Regions from separate parts of the Rhizobium sp. BK538 genome, predicted to be linked through region 2. Evidence: riboswitches for the same ligand, from Rfam matches in the RefSeq annotation. Region 2 holds a riboswitch; the other holds the start of a gene.
The links. Region 2 has a riboswitch for S-adenosylmethionine ahead of FHX09_RS14760 (O-succinylhomoserine sulfhydrylase). Riboswitches for the same ligand answer to the same signal wherever they lie in the genome.
Positions count from the first base shown of each region.

Region 1: it holds a riboswitch for S-adenosylmethionine, as region 2 does, so the genes downstream of both, metA (homoserine O-succinyltransferase) here and FHX09_RS14760 (O-succinylhomoserine sulfhydrylase) in region 2, are expected to answer to the same signal.

Region 1 covers NZ_JACIFT010000007.1:198,226-206,037, forward strand. The annotation lists gene FHX09_RS10935 (ABC transporter ATP-binding protein/permease) at 1-1,189, opposite strand, end outside; SAM riboswitch at 1,341-1,418, shown strand; gene metA (homoserine O-succinyltransferase) at 1,454-2,377, shown strand; gene FHX09_RS10945 (aldose epimerase family protein) at 2,471-3,493, shown strand; gene FHX09_RS10950 (GntR family transcriptional regulator) at 3,607-4,380, shown strand; gene FHX09_RS10955 (SIS domain-containing protein) at 4,377-5,408, shown strand; gene nagA (N-acetylglucosamine-6-phosphate deacetylase) at 5,408-6,559, shown strand; gene FHX09_RS10965 (SIS domain-containing protein) at 6,574-7,302, shown strand; gene FHX09_RS10970 (hypothetical protein) at 7,445-7,591, shown strand; gene FHX09_RS10975 (hypothetical protein) at 7,681-7,812, shown strand, end outside.
Region 2 covers NZ_JACIFT010000010.1:206,960-214,771, forward strand. The annotation lists gene FHX09_RS14745 (hypothetical protein) at 1-603, shown strand, start outside; gene FHX09_RS14750 (cellulose synthase catalytic subunit) at 588-2,759, shown strand; gene FHX09_RS14755 (2'-deoxycytidine 5'-triphosphate deaminase) at 2,778-3,872, opposite strand; SAM riboswitch at 3,945-4,023, shown strand; gene FHX09_RS14760 (O-succinylhomoserine sulfhydrylase) at 4,068-5,252, shown strand; gene apaG (Co2+/Mg2+ efflux protein ApaG) at 5,454-5,846, shown strand; gene FHX09_RS14770 (Hsp33 family molecular chaperone) at 5,847-6,842, opposite strand; gene argF (ornithine carbamoyltransferase) at 6,935-7,812, opposite strand, start outside.

The sequences.
Region 1 (7,812 bases), on a different contig from region 2:
CAATCTTGGAAGCGATCCGCACGTGCTCCAGCGTTAGTGTTCCGGGCGGGCTGCGCTCGTAGCTGATCGTGCCCCTGAGATTGATCTCGTCGCTCATAGTGGTGAGCGCCTGCCGAAAATCGGTGACACGCATCAGCGTGGCGCGCCATTCGGCAATGGGACCGAAGTTCGCGACATACCAGCGAAGGGCCGTGTTGACCTGGTTGAAAGCACCGACCGATACCATCAGTTCGCCAAACGTCAGGCCGCCGGAGAAGTATGCCGGTGCAGCGACGATGATCGGGATGACCACAACGAGCCAGCCATAGCCGGCTGACACCCAGGTGAGGTTGACGTTGGCCATCGCCACCCGCTTGATGACGGCGAGCACCGCACTGATGTCGGTATTGATACGCTGCTGCTCATTCTCCTCGCCGCGTGCCACCGTGATCGCCGGCATGTTCTCGTTGGCATGCATCAGCGCAAAGCGAAGCTCCGCCTCCTTCGAGAAGCGATCCGCGTTGAGCTTCACAAGCTTGCGGCCCACCAGCTGGCTGAGAATGGATGCGGATGCCGCATAGAAGATTGCGGCCCAGACCATATAGCCTGGAATGGAAAAAGCGTGGGTGCCGAAGCGGAAGACAAAACCGCTGGACAAATCCCATAGCACGCCGATGAAACTGATGAGCAGGATCGTCGCCTGCACCAACCCGATCATCAGGCTCGTCGTGCTTTCCGCTAGGTTGCGGGCATCTTCGTGCAAACGCTGGTCGGGATTAACGCCGATGAGGCCGCTAGCCGAAAGCCGAAGCGCACGCTTGCGCTGGAGCCACTGGTTGACGAGATCGCGTGTCAGACCTTCGCGCATGTAGAGCGCGGTCATCTGGTTTAGCCACGCCTGCACGACGTTGAGCAGCAGCAGCATGCCTGCGATCAGCGCAAAGATCTTCAGCTGATGGAAGAAACCAGGCAGATCGCGCCGCGCGATGCTGTCATAAAAGGGCGCGTTCCACTGGTTGAGGATGACGGTCGCATAAGCAGTTGCGAGAATGATGGCAATCAGCGCAGTCGCGATCACCAGGACCCTTCCGCGCACGGAGGAATGCCAGAAGGCCGAGAACATGACCCTCAAGCGATAGCCCAGGCTCAGGTCGTATCCTACTCTGTCCCGCCCTTGAATGCTTGGCCTGCCTTCGAGGTCATCTGCCATTACGCGTCCCTAGCCATCATTCTACTTCAATAAACATGGTGATTCGCTGTGTCTACCAACAGATTCTAGCAGTCATTAACGCGGCAGTGACTTCATATCGATCCCACCCCTTCGTTTGAGCAATTGATTCGCGGCGCGAGTGACGCTATTTAAGACGCTCCGTGGTGATTTGGCCGGCCGGCTTGCAGCCACGTTAAAGAAGTTGCTAAAGGGCCGCGTGCGGACCGATAGCGATATATTCGTTGTTTTGATCGAGTGACCGCAATGCCCATCAAGATCCCCGATACCTTGCCTGCGTTTGAAACCCTGGTTCAGGAAGGCGTGCGCGTGATGACCGAGACGGTGGCTATCCGTCAGGACATCCGGCCGCTGCAGATAGGGCTTCTCAACCTCATGCCGAACAAGATCAAGACGGAATTGCAGATGGCCCGCTTGGTCGGCGCCTCTCCGTTGCAGGTCGAGCTTTCGCTCATCCGCGTGGGCAACCACAAAGCAAAGAACACCTCGGAAGACCATCTTCTCGCCTTCTACCAGACGTGGGAGGAAGTGAAGCACCGCAAATTCGATGGCTTCATCACTACCGGCGCGCCGATCGAGACGCTACCCTACGAGGACGTGAACTATTGGGGCGAAATGCAGCAGATTTTCGACTGGACGGAAACCAACGTCCATTCGTCGATGAACGTCTGCTGGGGCGCGATGGCCGCGATCTACCATTTCCACGGCGTTCCCAAGTATGAACTCAAGGAGAAGGCCTTCGGCGTCTACCGACACCGGAACCTGAAACCGTCGTCTGTCTACCTGAACGGTTTCTCGGACAACTTCGAGGTTCCTGTTTCGCGCTGGACAGAGGTCCGCCGCGACGACATCGAGAAGTCGGAAAGCCTGGAGATTCTGATGGAGTCCAGCGAAATGGGTGTCTGCCTCGTGCATGAACGGAAGGGCAAGCGGCTCTATATGTTCAATCACGTGGAATATGATTCAACGTCGCTTTCCGACGAATATTTCCGCGACGTGAATGCCGGCGTGCCGATCAAGATGCCGCACAACTACTTCCCGCACAACGATCCGTCGCTGACGCCGCAAAACCGCTGGCGCAGCCACGCGCACCTGTTGTTCGGCAACTGGATCAACGAGATCTACCAGACCACACCCTACGATCTCAACGATATCGGCAAGTGTGGCTGACAGCGTTTCTTTTTTTCGGCACACCCGTTGCGGTTTGCGGCAAATGGGGGCAGGTTCGCCGCCTCAATCGAAGATATATCAGGACGGTCAGTCATGACGGAAATGTTGAAGCGAGAAGTTTTCGGGCAGACCAAGTCGGGCGAAACTGTCTATCGCGTCGAGATCAAGGGCGGCGGGCTGACGGCCAAGATCATCAGCTGGGGTGCGGTCATACAGGATCTCCGTCTCGACGGCCATGATGCACCGCTCCTGCTTGGCTTTGACGATTTCGACAGCTATCCGGCGCATTCCTCCTACTTTGGCGCAACTCCCGGGCGCTGCGCCAACCGCATCGGCGATGGCAAATTCACGCTGGATGGCAAGAGCTATCAGCTTGATCTCAATGAGAACGGCGTGACTCACCTTCATGGAGGAAGCGACAACATCGCCAAGCAGAACTGGACGATCGTCGAGCACGATGTCGACCGTGTCGTGCTGAAGATCGTCGATCCGGATGGCCGCGCCGGTTATCCCGGCAACTGCACCATCCAGGCAACCTACTGGGTGCATGGAGACGGCGAACTCTCCGTGACCTACGAGTCGACCAGTGATCAACCGACGATCGCCAACGTTTGCCAGCACGCCTATTTCAACCTCGATGGCCGCGATGACGCGCTTGGCCACGACATCATGATCGCAGCCGACAGCTACCTCGTCACGAATGAACGGCAGATCCCGACCGGCGAGGCTCGACCCGTTGCCGGAACGGCCTTCGACTTCCGTCAGATGTCACCGATGAAGCGGTTCGAGGGTAGCGAACAGGCCCTCTACGATCACAATTTCTGCCTTTCCAACGAACGCACAGCAAAGCGCTCCGTCGCGCTTGCCCGAAGCCTGAATTCGGGCGTTTCGCTGGAAGTGCGCACGACCGAGCCTGGCGTGCAGTTCTATGCGGGCTTCAAGCTCAATGTGCCTGTCCCTGGCCTCGACGGGCGCAAGTACGGCCCGTTCGCCGGCTTCTGCCTGGAAACGCAAATCTGGCCGGATGCAATCAACCACGAGGGCTTTCCCGACGCGATCCTCCGCCCGGGCGAGGTACTGCGTCAGGAAACGGACTACATCTTCTCGAAGAGCTGACGCAAACAGATCGCCCCAACCGACAAACCCTCGCAGGCTACCTGCGAGGGTTTTTTTGTTCCGAAGTCATTTTCGACTTGCGATTGGTTCTAGATAGGTTCTATCTTCAGGGCATGGATAGAACCAGTCTGATCGCCGAACTGAACAGTCGAGGCCTGCGCGACGAGGCGCTCACAGGGCCGCTTTACAAGCGGTTGGCGCAGGCTCTGACGGGCCTGATCCAGGAGGGCCTGCTGAGACCTGGAACCGCGCTTCCCGGCGAGCGGGATCTTGCCGAGGCATTGAAGGTCGGACGCGTGACGGTCCGCACAGCTTATCGCGACCTGATGAACGCAGGCACACTTGAATCCCGGCATGGAAGCGGCACCTTCGTTTCCAGCAAGGTCGAACGCATGGAACAGTCGCTATGGCGGCTTTCTTCCTTCTCCGCCGACATGCGCTCACGCGGTCGCGCGCCTGCGGCTCGGATCTTGTCTCGAACCGTCAATACGCCATCTCCTGATGAAGCCTTTTTGCTTGGCCTCGGGCTTGATGAACCTGTGCTGCGCCTGGATCGTCTGCGTCTTGCCGACGGTCTGCCGCTTGCGATCGAACGTGCTGTCGTGCCGATTAAGTTCCTTGGAGAAAATGCCGGCGGAGAAGGATCTCTGTACGAGGCGCTCGCGGCGCGCGGCCACCGTCCCGTTCGAGCCCTCCAAAGGCTCACGGCTGTGACGCTCGATCCGTCGTCAGCGGCGGCGCTAGACGTGAAGGCGGGTGCGCCCGCCCTGCTGATCGAACGCGTCTCGCGCCTGGAGGACCAACGCGTCGTCGAATACACCCGTTCCCACTATCGTGGCGATGCATATGATTTTGTTGCAGAATTAAGAATCGGAGAAGACCTATGAGTGAAAGCCATTCGCTGATGTTGCAGGAAGCCGGCCAGTCGCCGGAGGTCGTCGCAACACTGCTTCAGAAAGAAAAGCCGGCCTTCGACGAAATTGCGAAGCTGTTTGCATCAGGCGCACCGACCATGGTGACGACGGCAGCGCGCGGGTCTTCCGACCATGCCGCGACCTTCTTCAAATACCTCTTCGAGATCACCTGTGGCGTGCCGGTTGCGTCGGTTGGCCCATCGATCGCGTCGGTCTATGGCGCGTCTCTACATCTGAAGGGCGGCATCCACTTCACGGTGTCGCAATCCGGCGCAAGCCCCGACATCATTGCCTTGCAGGATGCCGCAAAGCACGGTGGTGCGACGACGATTGCGGTCGTCAACGTCACCGATAGCCCGCTCGCCAAGCAGGCTGACATCGTTCTCGGCCTCAATGCAGGCCCGGAGAAGAGCGTAGCGGCGACCAAGTCCTTCATCGCCTCAGTCGCCGCGCTTTGCGGTGTCACGGCTGCCATCAGCGGCAAGCGCGATCTCCATACATCCTTGGAAAAGCTACCGGAAGCCCTCCAGGCGACCAGTGGGATTGATACGAAGGCAGCGGAGGATGTACTTTTCGAGGCCAGCTCGCTCTATACGGCCGGTCGCGGCCCCGCTTTCGCCATTGCGCTCGAGGCAGCTTTGAAAGCCAAGGAGACGGCCGGACTGCATGCAGAAGCCTTTTCGCTTGCCGAGCTGATGCATGGCCCGATGCGTCTTGTTCAGCCAGGCTTCCCGATCGTCGCCTTTACGCCTGATGATCCAGCATTCAGCAACAACGTCCAGGCGCTTGAGCGGCTGCGGAAGCTCGGCGCGACCACCGTGCCGTTCTCGGCCCAGCCGGTCTCTGGCATCAATCTGCAGGTGCCGACGACGGGCAGCGGCCTGCTCGACCCGCTCGTTTCCCTGCTCGTCTACTACCGCCTAATAGAGTCCGTTACGCGCCGCAAGGGCTTCGACCCTGACAAGCCAGCCAACCTGCTCAAGGTCACGGAGACGATGTGATGGTTCGCAAAATCTTCTCCGGCGCGCGGATCTTCGACGGTCAGCGCTTCCACGACGACAAGGCGCTCATAGTCTCGGACGGGCGTGTCGAGAGCATTGCGTCGACAAGCGAACTGCCAGAGGGCGAGCATACGCGCTTGGAAGGTGGCGTGCTTTCGGCAGGCTTCATCGATGCGCAGGTGAATGGCGGTGGCGGCCGAATGCTCAACGACGAGCCATCGGCAGCCTCCATGTACATGATTGCCGATGGTCATCGACCCTATGGCACGACTGCATTGCTGCCGACGCTGATCACCGATACGGCGGACGCGACCGCCGCGGCGATCGAGGCGGCCAAGGAGACCGTCAAGACGAACCGCGGCGTAGCTGGCCTCCATCTCGAAGGTCCGCATCTGGCGCCGGCCCGCAAGGGAGCCCACCTTGCTGAACTCATGCGGCCAGTCGAGGATAAGGACGTTAAAGCGTTCATTGCGGCCAAGGAAGCGATCGGCACACTGCTGGTAACGATGGCGGCCGAACAGGTCACCGCAAAACAGGTACGCGAACTCAGTGAAGCCGGTGTCACCGTTAGCATAGGCCATTCCGATTGCACCAGCGAGGCCGCGGAGGTACGCTTCGACGCTGGCGCGCGTGGCGTCACCCACCTTTTCAACGCCATGAGCCAGCTCGGCCATCGTTCACCTGGCCTCGTCGGCGCGGCCATCGATCATCCTTCGGTCTGGTGCGGCATCATCGCCGACGGCCATCATGTTGACCAGAAGGCGCTTCGGACCGCTCTTCGTGCAAAGCGGGGCGAGGGCAAGCTCTTTTTCGTCACCGACGCGATGTCGCTGGTTGGATCGGAGCAAGATTCCTTCACGCTGAATGGCCGGACCGTCCGACGCGAGAGAGGTGGCTTCTGTTCGAAGCTGGTCCTATCCGACGGCACGCTTGCCGGTTCCGACGTCGATATGGCGTCGACCATCCGCTATGGCGTTACCTATCTGGAACTGCCGCTCGCAGAGGCCCTTCGCATGGCGACGCTCTACCCGGCGCGCTTCCTGCGCCTTGAAGACCACGGCTACCTTTCGCCGGGTGCCCGAGCCGATCTGGTGCATCTGACCGATGCTCTCAAGGTCACTCGGACCTTCATCAGCGGCGAAGCGGCCTAGAAATCGAGGACGTGATGACAGCGATCACCGATGCTTACTTCTCCAATCTGATTGGCCGACTCGAGACTTTGAAGACGGAGCTTGCCGAACCCATGGCTTTGGCGGCCAATGCGATCCTAGAAGCCGCACGCAATGACAAGCGGGTCTATGTGTTCGGCACCGGACACTCGCACATGCTGGCCGAAGAGGTGCACTATCGGGCAGGTGGCCTCGCTTTCACCGTTCCGGTTCTCGTTGGCTCCGCGATGCTGCACGAGGGCGCGGTGATCAGCTCCGTCTATGAGCGGACAGAAGGATTGGTGCGGCCGGTGCTGGAGCGCTATGGCATGCAGCCGGGCGATGTCATCATCATCGCGTCGAACTCCGGCGTGAATGCAGCGCCGATCGAAGCCGCCGATTATGGCCGCGAGATCGGTGCCAAAGTGATCGCGATCACATCGGTCTCCTATTCGAGTGCGGTTGCCAACGGCCGACGTCGCCTTGCGGACATCGCCGACATCGTGTTGGACAACGGTCTTCCTCCCGGCGATGCGGTGATCGGGCTCCCAGGTACGGAGCTGAAAGTCGGTCCGGTTTCGACCGCTATCGGTGCAACCGTCCTCAACGCCATCTTCGCTGACGTCGCTTTGGAGCTGTCGAAAGGCGGCGACGCGCCGATTTATCTCAGTGCCAACATGCCTGGCGCTGCCGCGGTGAACCAGCGGCTGGTGACGAAATATCGGCCGCGTAATCCCCATCTTTGAGCGCGCGCGATGCCCGATTGTCAACGCCACGCTGACAGTCGGTCGCCAAAGTCCAATCTACCGGACCGTGAAGGTGAGGCGCATATTTCTTTCAAGAACAGCGGCGAGGCGATGTCCCGCCGGCTCGGAAAGGAACGGTCCCATGACCCAGATCATCTTGAATTCAGCGGTCGCCATCCTGATTGCGGCGGCCTTCGTAACGACGGCCACCGCCGCTCTTCGCGGCGAAGACCGCGCAATGCAGAAAGTGCCGGTCAGCGCTAAAGCAAAGCGCCACCCAAAGGGCTGAAAGACAGCCAAATAATTCCTCAAATCGGCCCCAATATCGACACCGGGTTGAACGACCAATGCGTCATGGGGAATCCGGAGTGCAGGGCAATGACGAGAATTATTGGTGCAGCCGCAATACTGACCATCGCCATGGCGGCCTATGCGGCATACTTGAATCCATACGATACGCGCAGCCAGCAAGGCCGCTATTCGCAGCAGATCGAGAGCCACGATAACGGC
Region 2 (7,812 bases):
GCGGACAGTTGGCTTGCCAGCCTCGACAGTGGTGGTGACTGGCAACATCGTGGCGACAGCGCCCTGCAGTTTCTGAAGGCCATGTGGAATGAAGGCGAAGGGCGCTTCTTTATTGGCAGCGCACCGGACAGCAACGCTCCGAATATCGCTATGTCGGGGCTCGACGCAGAGCTTTGGCCGCTGATTGCCGTTCCCGATTTCAAGGCCAAGGCCGGCCGTGTGATCGAGTGGACAGAAGTCCACCACGGCGTAGAAGGCGGCTTCGACTTCAATAGCGACCGCGACGGGATCTGGCTCGAAGGAACGGCACAGGCCGCACTCGTGCTTCGCCTTACCGGCCAACCGGCAAAGGCCGAGCCATTGTTCAAGACGATCGAAACTCAGCTCACGCCAGGCAACCTGATCTACGCGACGGTCAACGAACAGCTGTCGACCGGCCTTCAGGTAGGGCCGAACTCGGCGCCTGGCGACTTCAAGTATTACCGTTTGCCGCATATCGGCGCCACGGGCTGGGCCATCCTTGCCGCGCTCGATCTCAACCCCTTTGTCGGCAGCGCGGGCCAGACATCCAATGGCAAGGAGTCCCCATGTCCCCAGAAGTAGTCACGCTGTCAGATTCGATGCTGTTCGCGGCGTTGGCCATTGCGCTGATACTGGGATGCAGCTGGCTTCTCGACAGTCGCCGCGGTGTCGACCGGATTATCTTCGGTTCGATCCTCATCGTGATGTTGTCGAACTACCTATATTTTCGCCTCACGAAAACCTTGCCGGACTTCGAATGGAGCGCCTATGCCATCTGGCCAAGGATTTATCTGTCCTTCGAGCTCGTCGTCATCTTCTACACGGTCTTGTCGATCGTCTTCTTTTTCCGTCGAACCGACCATCACGGCGCGGCCGACGCCAGCGAGGCACTGCTGGCAAGACTTGCGCGACAGCCTGCCGTGGACATTTTCATCTGCACCTACAACGAAGAGCTATCGATTCTGGAGCGAACAATTCTTGCGGCAAAGGCAATCGACTACAGCAATTTCACGGTCTGGGTGCTGGACGACGGACGGCGAGATTGGCTGGAGGACTACTGCGCAGAGGTCGGTGTCCGCTATCTCAGGCGCGCGGACAATGCCGGCGCCAAGGGCGGCAATATCAACAACGCCATACGACAAACAGCGAAGGAGACCAACGCGCCCTTTATTCTGATTCTCGATGCGGATTTCGCGCCGCAGCGTGCGCTTCTGAACCGTACGGTGGGCCAGTTCATCAATACGGACATCGGCGTTATTCAGACACCGCAGTTTTATTACAACGCCGACCCTGTCCAGCATAACCTTTTGGCCTCGAAAGCTTGGGTCGATGACCAACGTATCTTCTTCGATGTCATGCAGCCGTCAAAGGATGGCTGGGGGGCCGCTTTCTGTGTCGGGACGTCGTGCGTCGTGCGTCGGGACGCCTTGGCGATGATCGGTGGCATGCCACAGGAGACGGTAACCGAGGATATCCACTTGACCTATCGCCTGCTTCAGAAGGGACTGAAGACACGCTGGCTGAACGAGCGCCTGAGCGTCGGCCTATCGGCGGAAAGCCTCTCCGGCTACATTACGCAGCGCTGCCGCTGGTGCCTTGGCACAATCCAGGTAGCGCTTCTTCGCGATGGCCCCTTCCTCGGCAAGGGCTTCACCTTCGTTCAGAGGATGCACTACTTCCACGGTCTGCTTTTCTGGTTCTGCCGCCCATTCATCCTGCTGCTGATGGCAGCACCGCTGCTCTACTACTTCCTCGGCCTGCCGGCCATCCGCATGGAGCCCGAGGCCTTCTTCCTCTACGCGCTGCCGATGGTCGCCGGCATGTGGGCATTCCACGCATGGGTCTCGGGCGGACGCAGCCTGCCGCTCTTTACCGAAGTGTCGCAAATGGTGTCAGCCGTGCCGATCACCATCGCCCTCTTCCATGCGCTTCTCCATCCATTCGGTCGCCCCTTCAAAGTGACGGCCAAGGGTGAGGACCGCGGGCGCGTCGAAATCATTTACCCGATTGCCGGGACATTCCTTTGCGTCATCGTCCTGACCTTTGTTGGGATGCTGAATGGACCGTTGCTTGGAACCTATAATGACCTCGACGGCTTCAGCGTGGCATGGGGCATGGTCGTGATGGTTTACGCTTTCGTATCACTGCTCGTCTGCATCGAACTTCCGAGAGAAGCGCTGGACGACATCCAGTTTCCCCTGGATCGCCAAGGGCATGCTGCCAGTCGCGGCAGATCCTCGGCTTGCACCCTCGATACAATATCGATCCACAAGGCAAGGATAACCATGCAGGATGAGGCCGCCTTCGCCGAAATGCGATTGGGCGATATTTTGATCTTTACGCCGTTCGCAGACTTCGATGTTGCCGGCCAGGTGACCGCGATGGACAGGGCTCGATCAGGCGTGTCAGTGTCCATCGTCGGTATCAGGGACCGGCGGGATGCCTGGGAAATCAAGAAAACGCCGGAGGAGGTTCGCCAGAAGATGGTACAGCGGATCTTCAGTGAAATGCCGGAAGTCATGCCAAGGCGTGCGTATCCGCTCGCGGCCGGAAGAGGACTCTGGAAGCGTATGTTCGCGCGCCCATCGGTCCTTGTCGGCGATCTGGAACAGCACACGGTCACGGCCCGAACTCAGCAGGGCTCAAGACGATCCTACAGGCCGCCTCCCTTCATCACACGTCGGACACCGCTCTTGCAAATCGGCAACAGGAACGTTGCCCCACCCCTGGCCGAATAATAGCGAACGCCAGGACGCTCAGATGCGGAAGTGCTTCGAGAGCTTCAGGCCCTGGGCTTGATAATTGGAGCCGAGGCCGGAGCCGTAGAGGCTTTCTGGGTGTTCCTGCATGTGTTCGTAGACCAGGCGGCCGACGATCTGGCCGTCCTCGAGGATGAAGGGGACCTCGTGGCTGCGGACCTCGAGCACGGCACGGCTGCCGCGGCCGCCGGCAGGTGCATGGCCGAAGCCGGGGTCGAAGAAGCCCGCATAGTGCACGCGGAATTCGCCGACCAGCGGATCGAAAGGAGTCATCTCGGCCGCATAATGCGGTGGCACATGGATGGCTTCGCGGGAGACCAGGATGTAAAACTCGTCCGGATCCAGGATCAGTTCGTTGCGGCCACGGCTATAGAGCGGCTCCCAGAAGTCATAGATGTCGTGTTGTGCTTTCTTGTCGACATCGACGACGGCGGTGTGGTGCTTGCCGCGGTAGCCGATCAGGCCGTCCTTGTCGCCGGCAAGGTCGATCGACAAGGCAATCCCGCCACCCGATACATTCGGCTGCTTGCTGGCAACCAGCGTTTCAGCATCGTGCAGCGCCAACAATTCGGGCTCGCCAAGCAAGGAGTGACCGACACGGAATCGGATCTGCGAGAGGCGCGAGCCGCGACGCACGACGATCGGGAAAGTGCGTGGGCTGATCTCGAGATAGAGGGGTCCAGAATAGCCGGTCGGGATCTTGTCGAACTCCTGGGCGTAGTCAGTGATGACGCGCGTGAAGATATCCAGTCGTCCCGTCGAGCTCTTCGGATTGGCCGAGGCCGACATATCGGCCGGCAGGTCGAGGCGCTCCATCAAGGGAACGATATAGACGCAGCCGGTTTCCAGCACGGCACCTTCGGAGAGGTCGACGACGTGAAGGCTCAGACGATCGAGCTTGTCGGACACGAGATGGGATGGGCCTGGCATGAAGCTCGCGCGAACGCGAAAAGCCTTGGCGCCGAGCCTGAGGTCAAGGCTTGCCGGCTGGATCTGGTCGTGATCCAAATCACGCTCGGAGCTGAGGCGCCCAGCCTCAAAAAGCGCGGCAATCGCGCGATCTGCCAAAATTCCTGTTACGCGAGCCATCATGCCCCATCCATATTTGTCGCAAACAAAACCAAACTCAAGGAATTGACGCAAGCATAGAACGGCAGTATTGCAGCTTTATCCCGTGGTGATTTGGCCGGTCGGCTTGCAGCCACGTTAAACAAGTGGCTAAAAGGACCGGGTGCAAAACCGGTCTGCTTTCGCGGCCGGTTTTTTGTTGTTTGAAAGTGGTGATTCATGAGCAAGACCTGGCGCCCGGCAACCCAACTCGTCCACGACGGTTCGCTGCGCTCGCAATATGGCGAGACCTCCGAAGCAATCTACCTCACGCAGGGCTTCGTCTATGAAAGCGCGGAAGCGGCAGAAGCACGCTTCAAGGGCGAGACAGAAGGCTATATCTACGCCCGTTACGGCAGCCCGACAAACGACATGTTCGAAAAGCGCATGTGCGCACTCGAAGGCGCCGAAGAAGCCCGCGCTACGGCATCCGGCATGGCAGCCGTTACCGCCGCAATCCTCTGCCAGGTGAAGGCCGGCGACCACATCGTTGCCGCCCGCGCGCTCTTCGGCTCGTGCCGCTGGGTCGTCGAGACGCTGGCGCCGAAATACGGTGTCGAGTGTACGCTGGTCGACGGCCGCTATCTGGAGAACTGGGAAAAGGCGATCCGCCCGAACACCAAGGTGTTCTTCCTGGAGAGCCCGACCAACCCGACGCTCGAGGTGATCGATATCGCCGGCGTCGCGAAGCTCGCCAACCAGATCGGCGCCAAGGTCGTCGTCGACAACGTCTTTGCGACCCCGATTTTCCAGAAGCCGCTTGAACTCGGCGCCCATATCGTCGTCTATTCGGCCACCAAGCACATCGACGGGCAAGGCCGCAGCCTCGGCGGCGTGATCCTGTCCGACCGGGAATGGATCAACGAGAACCTACAGGACTACTACCGTCACACCGGCCCGGCGATGTCGCCGTTCACAGCCTGGACGCTGCTGAAGGGGCTGGAGACCTTGCCGCTACGCGTCAAGCAGCAGACCGAAAATGCGTCGAAGATCGCCGACTTCCTGGCCAATCAGCCCAAGGTCGCCAAGGTCATCTATCCCGGCCGTAAGGACCATCCGCAGGCCGACATAGTCGCCAAGCAGATGAAGGGCGGCTCGACGCTCGTCGCCATCGAACTGAAGGGTGGCAAGGAAGCAGCCTTCGCGCTTCAGAACGCGCTTGATATCGTCAAGATCTCCAACAATCTGGGCGACGCCAAGAGCCTGATCACGCACCCGGCGACGACGACGCACAAGAACCTGACCGACGAAGCACGCGCTGAGCTCGGCATCTCCGGCGGCACCGTTCGTCTCTCCGCCGGCATCGAGGACACGGACGATCTGATCGAGGATTTCGCCCAGGCGCTCGCCAAAGTGAAGGCCTGATCGGCCCATATCGGCCGGGTCACCCTCCGATCCGGCCGACTACCATACGCGCTTCTGCCACACGCGAAACGGGCTAAAATTGGGCTTAGCGCGCGAAACCTCTTGCTATTGCAGGCATTAGGGAGGTGATCGCCTATCGGTTTATTGACGGATCGGCCGTCGTATAAGATACCGGTAACGTATGTTGACTATGGTGTAGGCATGTACCGCGCCCTTACACGAGACATTGAAGTCGTCGTCGAACCCTTTTATCTGGAGGAGCAATCCGATCCGGAGGACGATCGTTATGTCTGGGGCTACAAGATTGTCATCAGCAACAATTCCGACACGACCGTACGGCTAGTGAACCGCTACTGGAACATCACCGACCAGAACGGAATCGTCGATGAGGTGACGGGCGCCGGCGTTGTCGGCGAACAGCCGCGGCTTGCGCCGGGCGATACCTATGAGTATTCCTCGGGCTGCCCGCTGGATACGCCATCAGGGCTGATGTTCGGCCACTACCAGATGGAAACCGACGAAGGCGAGCTTTTCGATGTCGCAATACCCGCCTTCTCGCTGGATTCGCCAGGGCTGCTCAGAGTCCTGAACTGATCACCCAGCAGTCAGGGCCACCTCTTCCACTTCGAAGCGATAGGTCGTCGAGCAGAACTCGCAGGTGACCGAAATCGCGCCGTCTTCCTGGCTGGCATCGATTTCTTCGGCAGAGAAGCCCGTCAGCACGCCCTTGATCTTCTCGCGCGAACAGCTGCAGCGATCGAAGACCTCGCGCGGTTCGTAGACGCGAACGCCGCGCTCGTGGAACAGCCGGTAGAGCAGCCTCTCGGTGCCGACCTGCGGATCCGTCAACTCGTCGGCATCGATCGTGTCGACGAGCGAGCGGGCTTCCATCCAGGCATCGTCTTCCTTGTGGGAACCGCCGGCCGTGTCGCCGTCGCCGCCGTGAAGATCCGGCTGGCGCATGCGCTCCGGCGCTTCCGGCAGGAATTGGGCGACGAGACCCCCTGCCCGCCAGCGGTGACGCGGCTTGCCCGCTTCGTCGCGGTCGAAGAGCTCGGCAGCGGCAAGACGCACCCGCGTCGGGATCTGCTCCGATTGGCGAAAATAAGTGCCGGCAATCTCCTCGAGGGTGGCCCCGTCGAGCGCAACGATGCCCTGATAGGGCTGGGTGAATTTGCCCTGGTCAATCGTAAACGCCAGCATGCCCTTGCCGAGCAGCTGTTCAGGCTCGATCTGCCCGGTGGCGATGGCCTTGTCGAGGAGGCCCTGGTCGAAGCGTGCATAAGCACGCACGTTCTCGGGCGTCGAGAAATCGCAAACGAGCAGGTCCACCGGGCCGTCGCCTTTGGTCTGCACCGTGAACTTGCCGTCAAACTTCAGCGACGTGCCGAGCAGCACCGTCAGCACGACGACTTCGGCAAGAAGCCTCGCGACAGGCGCGGGATAACGATGACGCTCAAGGATCGCGTCCAGCATCGGCCCGAGCTGGACGGCGCGACCACGCACATCCAGGCCTTCGACCTGAAACGGAACGACGTGATCATCACCGGCGAAATTGAACTCGCCGAGGGCGGCTGCAGGGTCTGCCATAGTCTTCTCCTAGTCTGAGAGCGGCAGACGAGAGTGTCCATCCGCTCGCGCGGCCAACGAGCCTTCCGGCCAAACGTGACGTCCAGTATGGTTCAGATCGCGCCCAGGCACCAAGCAAGAATCGACTTCTGCGCGTGAAGACGGTTTTCCGCTTCATCGAAGACCACGGATTGCGGGCCGTCGATCACCTCGTCCGTGACTTCCTCGCCTCGATGGGCAGGCAGGCAATGCATGAACAATGCATCCTTGCCGGCCTGCGCCATCAAAGCCGAATTGACCTGATAAGGCTGGAAGACGTTGTGACCCCGGGCCCGATGTTCCTGATTCATGGAGACCCAGGTATCGGTCACCACGCAATCGACGCCAGCGACCGCACGGTCGGCATCATGGCAGAGCATGACTTCGGCGCCCTCATTGCGGGCCCAGTTCAGATAGTGATCCTTTGGCTCGGAACCAAGGGGGACCGCCATATTCATACGATAGCCGAAACGGGCAGCCCCTTCGACCAGCGAATGCAGCACGTTGTTGCCGTCACCGGTCCAGGCAATCGTCTTGCCTTTGATGGGTCCGCGATGCTCCTCGAAGGTCATGATGTCAGCCATGATCTGGCAGGGGTGCGTGTCGTCGGTCAGCGCGTTGATGACGGGAACGGTCGCATGCTCGGCCAGCTCCAGCATGCGGGCATGATCGGTGGTGCGGATCATGATCGCATCGACGTAGCGTGAGAGTACCTTCGCCGTGTCGCCGATGGTCTCGGCACGGCCAAGCTGCATTTCGGTGCCCGACAGGAATAGCGTCTCGCCGCCCAACTGGCGCATGCCGACATCGAAAGACACGCGGGTACGGGTCGAGGGCTTCTCGAAGATCATCGCCAGCATTTTGCCGGCGAGCGGCTTGTCACCCTGCCCGGCCTTGAAGGCCTGCTTGCGGGAGATGGCGTCATTCATGATGAGCCGCAGGTCGGATGACG